DNA from 3 places in the Photobacterium swingsii genome. Region 2 is predicted to be linked to each of the others. Evidence: predicted binding sites of a transcription regulator. Region 2 holds the regulator's gene; each other region holds the start of a gene.

Region 1 (4,269 bases), 710 kb from region 2:
CTTCCGACGTACGGGGCGCATCACTTCCGGCTAAACGTGCAAAGAGTGCTTCCATTTCTATGGGCTCGACGCCCTGCCAAATCCACTGTGGGCGACGTAAACTGCGATACCAGCCATGTTCAGTATCACCATCCAGTGCGTTATGAACACTTGATGCTTGTGCATGCGCAATACGGACTAAACTTGAGGTTTCTTTGGATGTCTGACGAGGTGCAAACAACTTTTCGGATAAATTCGACTTTGATGGTTCAGACACGGTGTTCTCCATAGCAACAACGATAATAACGATAAAAAACGGGGCGCTTGTTGTGAACACAAGTCCTTAAAAGCAGTCATTACCGAGAAATAGTACCTGAGGGATAATATATACCGACTACGCCAAGTATAACACTCATCACTGCTGGCTTTTACGGGTATTCTTGATGGAGAGCAAACCACAAACTCCAGATAAAAAAAGAGACGCCGTGGCGTCTCTCTCAAATCGGTCTTTGTAGCTATAGCGGATTATTTCTTTGAGATCGGCTCAACGAAAGTTACAGCCATATCCCATGGTTGTTCGATCCATGTATCTTGAGCAATATCAACCACGTAGTCATCAATAAGGTGCTTACCAGCAGGCTTAGCACAAACTGTAACAAACTTCGCTTTTGGGTACATAGAGCGGATCATTTCAGCAGTGCCGCCAGTATCCACAAGGTCATCGATCACGATGAAACCTTCACCGTCGCCGTCTGCTTGTTTTAGTACTTTCATTTCACGCTGGTGATCGTGGTCATAGCTTGAGATACATACGGTATCAACGTGACGAATGTTAAGCTCACGCGCTAGGATTGCCGCAGGAACCAAACCACCACGGCTAACTGCAATAATACCTTTCCACTGATCAGCTGGTAGCAATTTTTCTGCTAGCTGACGTGTGTACATTTGCATGTTGTCCCATGTAATGACGAACTTATTACTCATATCCGATGAACCTCTAATCAGCGAAACTTTTCACTGTTAACCTGTGTTATAGAAAAATAATTTTAGCAAGAAATAGCGTGGCAATAACCCAAACGCTTGCATTTACTTCGCGCCCTTTACCACTCATCAATTTTACAACTGCGTAAGTGATGAAGCCAAGGCCAATACCTTCTGCAATAGAGTAAGTCAGTGGCATTAATAAACACACCACAACAACTGGCGCAGCTTCTGTTAAATCGCGCCAATCAACACTTACTAAGCCAGACATCATTAGAATGGCAACATAAAATAGTGCACCTGCCGTTGCATAGGCTGGCACCATACCCGCCAATGGGGCAAAAAACAATGCGCAGAAGAATAATACACCAACCGTCACAGCAGTAAGACCGGTTCGACCGCCAACTGCCACACCCGACACACTTTCAACAAATGACGTAGTATTTGATGTACCTAATAATGCACCAACAGAAGTTGCTGTACTATCCGCCAATAGTGCGCGGTTAAGACGCGGCAGTTTGCCATCTTCACCAATTAAATTTGCTTTCGTTGCAACGCCAACTAGTGTGCCTGCTGTATCAAACAGGTCAACAAAGAGGAAAGCGAAGACAATTGAAATCAAGCCCACTTCCATTGCACCTGAAAAATCAAGTTGCAAGAAAGTCGGTGCAATACTTGGTGGCATTGACACCACCCCACCATAAGTCACATCACCAAACAAAATACCCAGCAATGTTACCGCAAGAATCGCCATCAGTACTGCGGCTTTATAACCACGATGCACCAAGGCAATCGTTAAGAAAAAACCTAATGCTGCTAATGCCGCTGGTAAACTAGTTAAGTCACCCACATGCACCAAGGTCGCAGGGTTACCCACCACAATGCCTGAATTCTGCAGTGCGATAAACGCAAGGAATAAACCAATACCTGCTGAGATACCTGTACGCAATGATAATGGAATCGCGTTAATGATCCATTCACGCACTTTTAGCACGCTCAATACGATAAAACATAGACCCGACAGGAATACCGCTGCAAGCGCGACCTGCCATGTATGCCCCATGCCTAATACAACACTATAAGTAAAGAAGGCGTTAAGGCCCATACCAGGTGCTTGAGCGACTGGGTAGTTAGCAACAAAGCCCATAATGAAACAACCAATCATTGCCGCTAAACAAGTCGCAACAAAAACAGCACCGTGATCCATACCAGTTTGCGATAACATCGTTGGGTTAACAAAGATGATATACGCCATAGTCAGGAAGGTCGTTAAACCAGCTAACATTTCAGTGCGAACGTCAGTACCGTGTTCTTTTAGTTTAAATAGTTTCTCAAGCATTGCTCTCGATTCCTTGGAGATTTACGCAGCAGTTATAAAGGTAAATTCATCAACAAGCGTTGGCATAAACGTTAGGTAAACGATTAGGTAAACGTTTGCTATTTCGGGTTTAGGGGCGCAATTATATGCCGCTACCCTATGAAGATCCAGTAATGAGATGCAGAATGCTGTAATTTATCGCCAAGTGAACAAAAAACTCACCAAACAATTAGAGCTAATAATTTTACTGTTTAAAATCATAAACTTAATAACATTAATGTTGTGCGTTAATTAATCACTTTGAAAATTATCTACTTCTCATTAACAAATATTTCATCAAGATCAGTCATTAATATGGGCCTTTATGAATAATGTAATCGAATACAATATACAAACGCCAATCAATTCCAGCTGATATATACGAGATTGGTTTTATAATGAGGAGCAATACCACAGAAAGCTTGGAAGATAAAAAAACGCCACCCCAAAGTGGGGTGGCGATAGAATGTTGCAAATAACGCCATAACGCTATTTTAAATTCTTAAATAAGGGGGGGGGTGAACAATACTGTTCGAAGAAAATAGTGTTCATCACTCACTATTTTCTGAAAATTAGTAACCGAAGTAGCTCGGGTATTGGAAGTTCGCAGTGTAAACAGAGCGGTTATTCCAATATGTTGCAATAGAGTCAAAAACTTTCATTTTAAATCACCTTTTCATAAGTTATCCAAACACATGCACAGTTAGCATGGCTCAATTCCCTGGAGCAATAACCGTCACTGGTACACTTAATCTCGGTTCCTTGGAGGCGATATCTCGGGTTCATCCTGAACAGTTAGTGTGTCGTTGTCGTCTCTTCAAGAGATGCAGAAACTATAACCAAATCGTAATTTACTTACAAGCATTTTCTTTAACTGGATCACACTTTTTCTCTTTGATTTGGTTTTAACTGCTATAAATGTAATTTAATTACCAAACATAGATAAGCAACAAGCTTAGTAATCACTATTTGGAATATAAGCCACCAAATAACGTTTTTTATATCAATAGAGCATTCATAAAAGGTATATTGTGCTCCATCTAGTGTAATGGTCTAAAAATGACGTAGGTTGCAGCATTACCTCTTTAATAGCTGACTCTAAAGCTCCTCTTCGCTTTGTAACGTGCCCTACCTCTTATCCTGACTTTACTAGGGGTATATTTCCCTGTTCCCCCTACATCCACAGTGGTATCCTTGAATGCACTTGGGTAGTAAGTTGTGCTACAAAAGACGGCTTATTAATAGATATTCATCTAGTGAATTCAGTGACAACCTTATAGATCGACTAGCTCGTTAAGATGTCACTACTGATATTCAAAGGGAGACTCCTGTGTCTGAAATCAGCCAACTGTCACCACAACCTGTGTGGCAATTCTTCGATCAAATCTGTTCTATTCCTCACCCATCAAAGCATGAAGAGCAACTTGCTCAACACATCATCCAATTCGCACAAGGCGAAGGCCTTGAAGTTCGCCGTGATGATGTAGGCAACGTATTCATCAAGAAGCCTGCAACAGCTGGTATGGAAGATCGTAAAGGCGTTGTGCTTCAAGCTCACATCGATATGGTTCCACAAAAGAACGAAGATACTGATCACGATTTCTTACAAGACCCTATCCAGCCATTCATTGATGGCAAATGGGTTACAGCAAAAGGCACAACACTAGGCGCCGACAACGGTATGGGCATGGCTGCATGTCTTGCTGTATTAGCTTCAAAAGATGTTGAACACGGCCCATTGGAAGTTCTGCTTACGATTGATGAAGAAGCAGGCATGACAGGTGCATTTGGTCTGAAAGAAGGTTGGTTAGAAGGCGATATCCTACTAAATACCGATTCAGAGCAAGAAGGCGAAGTGTACATGGGTTGTGCCGGCGGTGTTGACGGCTCTATCACTGTCGACATTACACGTGAAGACGCCCCTGCCGATCATCAAGCTGTGAAGCTGGTTC
Region 2 (4,269 bases):
AAAATTGACGGTTTTCACACCGCCAGCAGCGGTTATTTTACTTATTTAGGGGGGGATTAAAAGTTAACTGATGCTTTTGTGAACAGTATTTGTGAGTAGAGTCAATCTTTGACGTAATCCTGACATTGGGTGGGCTAAAGCAACAAAAAACGAGGCATCAGCCTCGTTCTTATTGTAGCAAAAGTGTCGTTGTTCACCCGACTCCCTAGGGTAACAAACCTAACAATTCACCACGTCTGGTTTCACTGATTACAGACCAGTGTCTGCCGCTGATCGCGCCTTCTAAAGCCCAAAGCAACTCAATGTTGAGATTATTATCATGCGTATCGAGTAATGCTTTGTATGCGTCGATAGCGCCGACCTCAACAAGCTTCTCGACAGTATCAATACCCACTTTTTTTAGCATGCGCTCATTGGCTAATCGTAAATTTGGCAAATCTTTAATGCGAGATGGGCCAATTTTGCTTTTTGTTTCTTTGTCGTTCTTCGCACCTTCTAGTGAGCCTTGTGCGTATTCAATAATCATTTCTGGTGTATTCCACCAGATATCAGGAATAGCAAAATGTTTAGTTACTACGGGAAAACCGCGTTTCTCGTAAACATAAGGTGATAGATTGGCTTCTTTAAATACTTCAATGTTTTTTGCATTAGCGCGGAGGTGTAATTTGTTTTTTACCACCAGAGCAAACATTGTTTCGCCTGCAAAAATGCCAAAACCGCCAAACATTGATCGTGATTTAACACTGCCAAAACAATCGAATAATTTTAGGGTGTCTTTAAGTATTGGTTTATCCATGCGACTTCTCGGTGAAATAAATCTTGGGAGTCACCTAACATATAAGCGAGGAGTTTAGGTTAGCAAAGCACACTTAATGTATGTCAAAAGCATGTCAAACCCAAAAGCAGGTTTTGCGTTAAATCCATCGGTAACCCCGCTACCTTGAAAGTGTTAATGTTTATCGAATAACACTCTGTTAGGCCGGAAGCTTTGCGTCCCACTTTTTCAAATGGTTTGCCCTGTTCGTGACGTAATAAGCATATCGTAAATAGCAGAAAAGCGTTTACCCTGGGCTGGGTGAAATGTGATATTGCTTCAATTATTACTGTTCTGTGGAGAGAGAATATTCAGGAATGAAATGAATATCTTAGCAAATGAAAGATATTTATTTGAAATTCAAAAGTAATATTATTGTTACATATTAAATATTTATGTAAAAAAGGAAGATTTAACCGCATGTTAACGCAAAAAAAAGCCGACGGTTAGATACCGTCGGCTATTCAATTTTTATGCGTAAAGCGAATAATTAATTCAGTTTATGAACGGATTTACGCACTACTAATTCAGGCGACATTTCGAAAATGCGGTTTTCGTGTTTTTTGTCTTTCACACGCTCCATTAAGATTTCAATCGCAGTTTTGCCTAAACGGCGTTTAGGCTGGTGGATTGTTGTTAATGGAGGCGAGAAGAAAGGCGCGAGTTCGATATTATCGTAACCAATAATCGAGATATCTTCAGGAACACGAATTCCATGTTGAACAAAAGTACTGATCATCGCCATTGCCATAATGTCATTAAAACAGAATATAGCAGTCGGACGTTCTTTCATTGCGATGAACTGTTCTGCGGCTTTAACGGCCGTTTCACATTCGAAGTCACCTTCGATGACCCAATCTTCATTCACTGATAGATTTGCTTCGTCCATGGCCTTTTGGAAGCCTTTTAGACGCTCACGACAGGTTGACTTCTCATTGTGTCCAGATAGGCAACCGATTTTGGTATGGCCATTCTCAATAAAGTGTTTGATAGCAACATAGCCACCAATTGCTGCGTTATCTTGGATTTTATCCGTGTGTGGGCTTTCTGGACCCCAGTCCATCACTACCATAGGTAGATCGTTTTGACGCTCTAGCAAATCTAACAGACGTTGATCGAGGTCTGAACACATCACCATTAAGCCATCAACGCGCTTTTCTGCTAGCATGCGTAGGTAATCGCGCTGCTTAGAAAGGTTACCTTCTGTGTTACACAGAATGAGGGTATAGCCTTCTTTGTAGCAGTATTCTTCAACACCATGTACAACTTCGGCGAAGAAGGGGTTGGTTGATTTAGTCACCAACATACCAATAGTGCGCGTAGTGTTACATTTCAGGCTGCGAGCAACAGCACTTGGGGCGTAGTTAAGTTCATCAACAGCCGTTAACACTTTCTTTTGCGTTGCTTCTGCGACGAAGCGTGTTTTATTTATCACGTGAGAGACTGTTGTTGTTGAAACACCAGCCATACGTGCAACATCTTTAATCGTTGCCATATTTATTCTTCTAATAATTGGAATAAAGAGGATCTTTCTAAGCCAAGCACTGTGCTTACTCTTGCATATTGAGTGCTACGTGCTGCTTGAGACCTTGTATAAACGTTAAAAGCCGCTTCTCAGATGAGCGGCTTTTATGGATTCGGTAGCGTTACATTGTTAATCGCTTGCGTTCACATTTTACTGAGTGTAGCGCACAGTGCAACGTTTCTGTCTCTCAAGATGGCAATACTTGATAAACATCAACATAAACAATGTAAACTGAGTAAAATTTGATGCATCAGTATGCATTTATGTGTGCATTATAGAGATTACATAACCAGACGCTATAGAATTATCGGGTGTTGTAAGCTTGGATGCTCAGTGATGGTTACTGGCCAACCGTAAACACGTTCAATATTTTTAGGCTCAAGTGCCTGCCAAGCATCACCATCAGCTTGTATTTTTCCCTCGTTCACTATCACCAAACGGTCGGCATATTGTGCCGCAAGATTAAGATCATGCAAAACAATGATAACGGCAGCCCCTTCTTTTGCCATGCTTTGCGCAAGCTGCAATGTTTTATGTTGATGCGCTAAATCGAGTGCTGACGTTGGTTCATCGAGCATCAAAATTGCATTTTCCTTGGCTTCGCTAAGCTGGGTAAGTACGCGAGCAAAATGGACCCGTTGCTTCTCGCCACCAGATAGCGAGGGATATAGACGGTTTGATAGGGCCGTCACCTCTGTCTTTTCCATCATACTGGCCGCTGTTTTGCTGGCCTGTGCGCGAGTGAGATCCAGCGGTAAAGCGCCTAATTCAGCCACTTCTTGGGCAGTAAAAGCAAAACTTAAACTACTGTGCTGTGGTAAAACAGCTAAATACTTCGCCAATTCTTTCGCTGACCACTGAGCATGGGTTTTCCCCTGAATGCTAATGTCACCACCTGCATCTAATTCACCACAAAGCACTTTTAGTAACGTACTCTTCCCAGCGCCATTTGGACCAAGTAACGCCGTGACTTCACCATGTTTGATTTCTATATCAAAGTTATCAAGTAAGGTCTTGCCGCCTAGGCCTAAATGCAATCCTTTTGCTGCAATTGCGATCTTATCCTGGGATTGAAATCGAGAAGATGAAAAACCAGCCATCATGACAGGCGTCCTTTTTGTTTAACCAATAACATAATGAAGAATGGCGCACCTAAAATAGCGGTAATGATGCCGACAGGCAGTTCGGCAGGGGCGGCTATAACGCGGGCAATCATATCTGCAACTAATAAAATCAAAGCACCCAATAACGCCGATAGAGGTAGCAATGTTTTATGGTTAGGGCCTGAAAGCATGCGGCCTAAGTGTGGAATGATTAGGCCGACAAATCCAATAACACCAGTGAGGGATACGCAGACACCAACACCTGCAGCACAGAGCAAAATTAAGCTACGCTTGAGCGCCTGCACATTAACACCCATGTGTTTGGCCTCTGCTTCACCAAGTAAAAAGGCATTTAAGGCATTTGCTTGACGATCGAAGACCCACATTAGAATGCCTAAGGTTGTAAAGGCTAAGGCAATGCCTGGCCATGTTGCACCAGCTAATGAGCCCATGGTCCATAACGATAGGTCGCGTAATGCTTGATCATCTGCAAAGTAATTCATTAGGCCTAAAGCGGCGCCTGATAAGGCTCCGATAGCTACACCGGCTAGCAGCATGATGGTCACGGATGTGCCATTTTTGTCTGTGCCAAGTGTATAAACCAGCCAAGTACTTACTGCGCCCCCAAGAAATGCCATGATAGGCACAGTGCCTAACGTGAGCAGAATAGGGAATGAAGCGGCCCATGAGCCGAACAGTACAATAGCAAGTGCCGCGCCTAAGCTTGCACCACCAGACACCCCGATGATGCCAGGGTCTGCGAGCGGGTTACGAAATAAGCCCTGCATAACGGCGCCACATAACGCGAGAATAGCGCCTATTGCTAT
Region 3 (4,269 bases), 1.4 Mb from region 2:
ATGCCAAGCGCACGTATCAGTGTTGTTGGTATCTACCGTGACGAAGAAACACTAGAGCCAGTACCTTACTTCAACAAACTAGCATCTAACATTGATGAGCGTATCGCACTGGTTGTTGACCCTATGCTGGCAACTGGCGGTTCTATGATTGCAACACTGGATCTTCTTAAAGAGAAAGGCTGTAAATCATTCAAAGTACTAGTACTTGTTGCTGCGCCTGAAGGTATTGCTGCACTAGAAAAAGCGCACCCTGATGTTGAACTTTACACCGCTGCAATCGATGAGAAGCTAAACGATAAAGGTTACATCGTTCCAGGTCTTGGTGATGCAGGTGATAAAATCTTCGGTACTAAATAAGCCGAATTGATTTATAAATAATGAAAAGCCGAACTTAGGTTCGGCTTTTTTGATCTTGTCATTTAAGCGATTAGTTTGGCTTAGATAAAAAACGGCAACCATCTTGGTTGCCGTTTTTATGCTTGTTAATAGCAGTTATTTTTCAATGCTATCAATTTGTGCATTATCAACAACGTGTGATTCACCGAGATCGTTGGGTAACACAAGGTTAAGCAAGATAGCGACAATACCGCACAAACTTACACCTTGAAGGCTGAATTCGCCGATACCAAAAGCCATACCGCCAATACCAAATACTAAGGTGACGGCCACAATCACTAGGTTACGTGCTTTATGAAGATCAACTTGGTTTTTAATCAGTGTGTTTAAGCCGACGGTAGCAATTGAACCAAACAGTAGAATCATGATGCCGCCCATTACAGGAACGGGGATAGTTTGTAGTACTGCGCCAAGTTTACCCACAAACGCCAGTACCAGTGCCGTTACGGCTGCCCATGTCATGATGATAGGGTTAAAGGCTTTGGTTAGCATTACTGCGCCCGTAACTTCTGAGTATGTAGTATTTGGTGGCGCGCCAAACATAGATGCTGCAATGGTTGCGATTCCGTCGCCTGCCATTGTGCGGTGTAGGCCCGGCTTTTTCAGGTAGTCTTTACCAGTAACGTTTGAAATGGCCAGCATATCCCCGACGTGCTCTACCGCAGGTGCAATCGCAACAGGGATCATAAATAGCACGGCATTGATATTGAACTCAGGGAAAGTGAAGTTAGGCATCGCTAACCAACTTGCCTGTGTAACAGGTGTGAAGTCGACAACACCAAACCCTAGGCTCACACAATAACCAGCCACGACACCCGCCATGATAGGTACTAGCTTAAAGAAGCCTTTTGCGAAAACACTGAATGCAATCGTGGTTAATAGAGAAGCTGCTGAAATCCAAATGGCAGCGTCACCGTTTACCAGTTGAATACCGCCGTCTCCACTTTTACCCACCGCCATGTTGACTGCAGCAGGTGCTAGGCCTAAACCTATCACCATGATCACAGGGCCAACGACAACAGGAGGTAGCAATTTATGGATGATACCTACACCGCGTACCTTAATCACCGCGCCCATCAAGACGTATACGATACCCGCCATCATAAGGCCACCCATGGTGCTAGCCACACCCCAAGTTTGGATGCCGTACATAATAGGAGCAATAAAAGCGAAAGATGAAGCGAGGAAGATAGGAACAGAGCGTTTGGTGATCACTTGGAAAAGAAGGGTACCTATACCCGCACCAAATAGGGCGACATTGGGGTCGAGGCCAGTCAGTAACGGAACCAGCACTAATGCACCGAATGCGACAAATAACATTTGTGCGCCTTGGAGTACCTGCATCATTTTTTCACCCACCTTGTCTAAATTTGGTTTTCTAAAAATAAAATCGCGCAATCCTATCACAGCAGCAAACGATTACCTATGCTTTGAAATAGAGTTTTTTCTATCACTGATGTGGATTAATCCCTTTTGTACGAGGTATCACTAATTCCTGTAAGCGATGCAATATTTCACTTTGGTTTTGTGGTGATAGCGTACTTTTTTCCTATAGAAGCCTGTTATTAAGACGTAAAGGTATAAAAACATGAAGATTGACTAAAATCTGTCACGATATCGGGGCTAAGAGGTTGCTGCTGATAGGCAAATCACCTTATGATCGGAACATATCTAGATGATGAATGAGTTTTCTATGCTGCGTTTTGCTTTTTTTATGTTGGCGTTATTGGCGTTGCCTTTGAATGCTGCCACAGTGAATAACTTGTATCAGGCTCAGGTTGTACTTCCTGACACTGATAAGCAATCGGAACAAACCGCTCGTCAGCAAGGCTTAGAGCAGGTGCTGGTGAAGGTGTCTGGTCAAAGTAAAGTCGTCGACAATGAGGTCATTCGTAAGGCACTAACGAATTCTAGCCAATACATCAGCCAATTCGGTGTTGGCTCACTGAATGGTCAGCAGACTTTAGACATGACGTTCGATCGCGTGCAAGTTCATAATTTATTAACTCAAGCTAACGCAACGTTATGGAGCGATCAGCGCCCAGCTGTGTTGGTGTGGTTAGTGAAAGAAAATAACCGTGAACGTGAAATTGTGTGGGATCAATCGAGCAACCCGCTGCAAACAGAAATGAATGCTGCGGCGAATCAACGTGGTGTGCCTATCTTAATGCCTATTGGTGATTTTGAAGATATTACCGCAGTGAGCGTGCCTGATTTATGGGGTGGTTTCGTAGAACCTGTTGCCAATGCAAGTTTGCGTTATAACCCTGAAGCCATTTTGATTGTTCGTGCTCGTGAAGATGGTAGTAATGTTTCATTATCTTGGCAGCTTTTTGAGCAGTCGGCCGATCGTTTAGTTGCATCACAAGTGGTGCCAAAGGAAGGCCAGGTAAGCGGAGAGTTAGTCGCTGCTACTCGTGATATGGTTAATCAAATTGCGGATCAACTCGCGGCAAAATACGCAGTGCAGCTTGGCGGAGAAAGCCGAGGTTTATTTAGCATTAGTGTTGCTAACATTCAGACAACAGAAGACTTTTTCACGCTTGAACGTATGCTAACAAGCTTGAGCTCTGTTGCGTCGGTGGATGTACAGCGTCTACATGCTGATCAGGTGTTATTTGGTGTGAACTTACTGACAACAGAAGAGGCCTTCAAACGCGAACTTTTGTTAGATCGTCGTATTAGTCAGGTTTCTGAGGGGAGTTACACAGGTCAGGCTTTGGCTGGTAATGATATGGATGCAAGTGGAAGCAGCGACAATCTAGATGTGACGCGTTCAAATGAAGATGTCACTACCAATACTGTGATTGTGGGTGATGGTACAAATTCGCCAGCAGCGGTCATACCTGCGCAAAGCGATATCGCTCTGCCAACACGCTCTGAGGTGGTGCCATCAAGCGTATCGGCAGACAATCAGTTTTATTGGCAGCCATAATCATTAGTGCTGCACGTGTATTGAATTAGAGAACCTTTAAAAGAAACGGCTGCATTTATGATGCAGCCGTTTTATTTTGTGTGGATGTAGATGTTACTTGTCTTGATGCCTTGCTCGCTCTTCTTTTTCAACTTGCGACAGGCGCGGCAGTTTTGTGCCTAGCTCTCGGCCGCGTTGGCGAGCAAAAATGATATTGCCAACAAAGGCACAAGATGTAATCACAAGCTCAACGGCGGCGAGCCAGCGCTCTGCAGGTTCCACCCATAGAATGGTCAGTGCATGCAGAAAATAAAACATCAAAATGAAATTTGCCCATGCATGGGTATAAGGTTTCGCTTCTAGTATTCCCTTTAATGGCAATAGCAGCGGGAATACCCACATAATCATAATAACGATGTTATTAAGATGAGGGTGTGGCGAAATGACACCTTGCCATAGCGCCACCCATAGCAATAAGCTCAGGTTGCTGGTTAGCGCAAAGTAACGTAGGTTTTGAGTTAAGGGTTGCATTGCGATCATGAACACCTTCCTTGTTAATCTCGATGATCCGTTTTGTTGCTAAAGTCGCTTGTGAAGTCGGTATATTGACTGAGCTCACCACGTACTTATTCCGCGAGTTTCTTCGCCGTTTGTGCCAGACGTTTGCCTAACGCTTGTGCCAATGACATTTCATCTTGATGTAATCCAGCCCCCAGGTTCAAGTGAGAAGCGCCATAGGGTGTACCACCATGCTCTGTGGTGTGCAGTTGCGGTTCCGAATACGGAATACCAAGGACGAGCATGCCGTGATGAAGTAATGGCAACATCATGGATTGCAAGGTGGTCTCTTGACCGCCATGCATTGACGATGATGACGTAAAGAGACTCGCAGGTTTCCCTATTAGGGTACCTGATAGCCATTGGGCGCTGGTGGAATCAATAAAGTGTTTGAGCGGTGC

Evidence for each region. Region 2 encodes PurR, which represses purine synthesis genes. Its sites were predicted from a motif close to TNANGNAAACGTTTNCNTNA; they were not measured.
Region 1: the regulator PurR is predicted to act here: its motif matches at 2,383-2,402, upstream of OCU77_RS13100 (NCS2 family permease).
Region 3: the regulator PurR is predicted to act here: its motif matches at 1,804-1,823, upstream of OCU77_RS03655 (uracil-xanthine permease family protein).

The regions. Positions count from the first base shown of each region.
Region 1 is NZ_AP024852.1:2,885,119-2,889,387, forward strand. It holds gene frsA (esterase FrsA) at 1-256, opposite strand, end outside; gene gpt (xanthine phosphoribosyltransferase) at 505-963, opposite strand; gene OCU77_RS13100 (NCS2 family permease) at 1,010-2,299, opposite strand; gene OCU77_RS13105 (aminoacyl-histidine dipeptidase) at 3,648-4,269, shown strand, end outside.
Region 2 is NZ_AP024852.1:2,179,797-2,184,065, reverse strand. It holds gene OCU77_RS10145 (TfoX/Sxy family DNA transformation protein) at 206-796, opposite strand; cyclic di-GMP riboswitch class I at 923-1,027, opposite strand; gene purR (HTH-type transcriptional repressor PurR) at 1,305-2,309, opposite strand; gene OCU77_RS10135 (heme ABC transporter ATP-binding protein) at 2,636-3,439, opposite strand; gene OCU77_RS10130 (FecCD family ABC transporter permease) at 3,439-4,269, opposite strand, start outside.
Region 3 is NZ_AP024852.1:747,255-751,523, forward strand. It holds gene upp (uracil phosphoribosyltransferase) at 1-357, shown strand, start outside; gene OCU77_RS03655 (uracil-xanthine permease family protein) at 493-1,743, opposite strand; gene OCU77_RS03660 (DUF2066 domain-containing protein) at 2,072-3,331, shown strand; gene OCU77_RS03665 (DUF2069 domain-containing protein) at 3,425-3,850, opposite strand; gene wrbA (NAD(P)H:quinone oxidoreductase) at 3,937-4,269, opposite strand, start outside.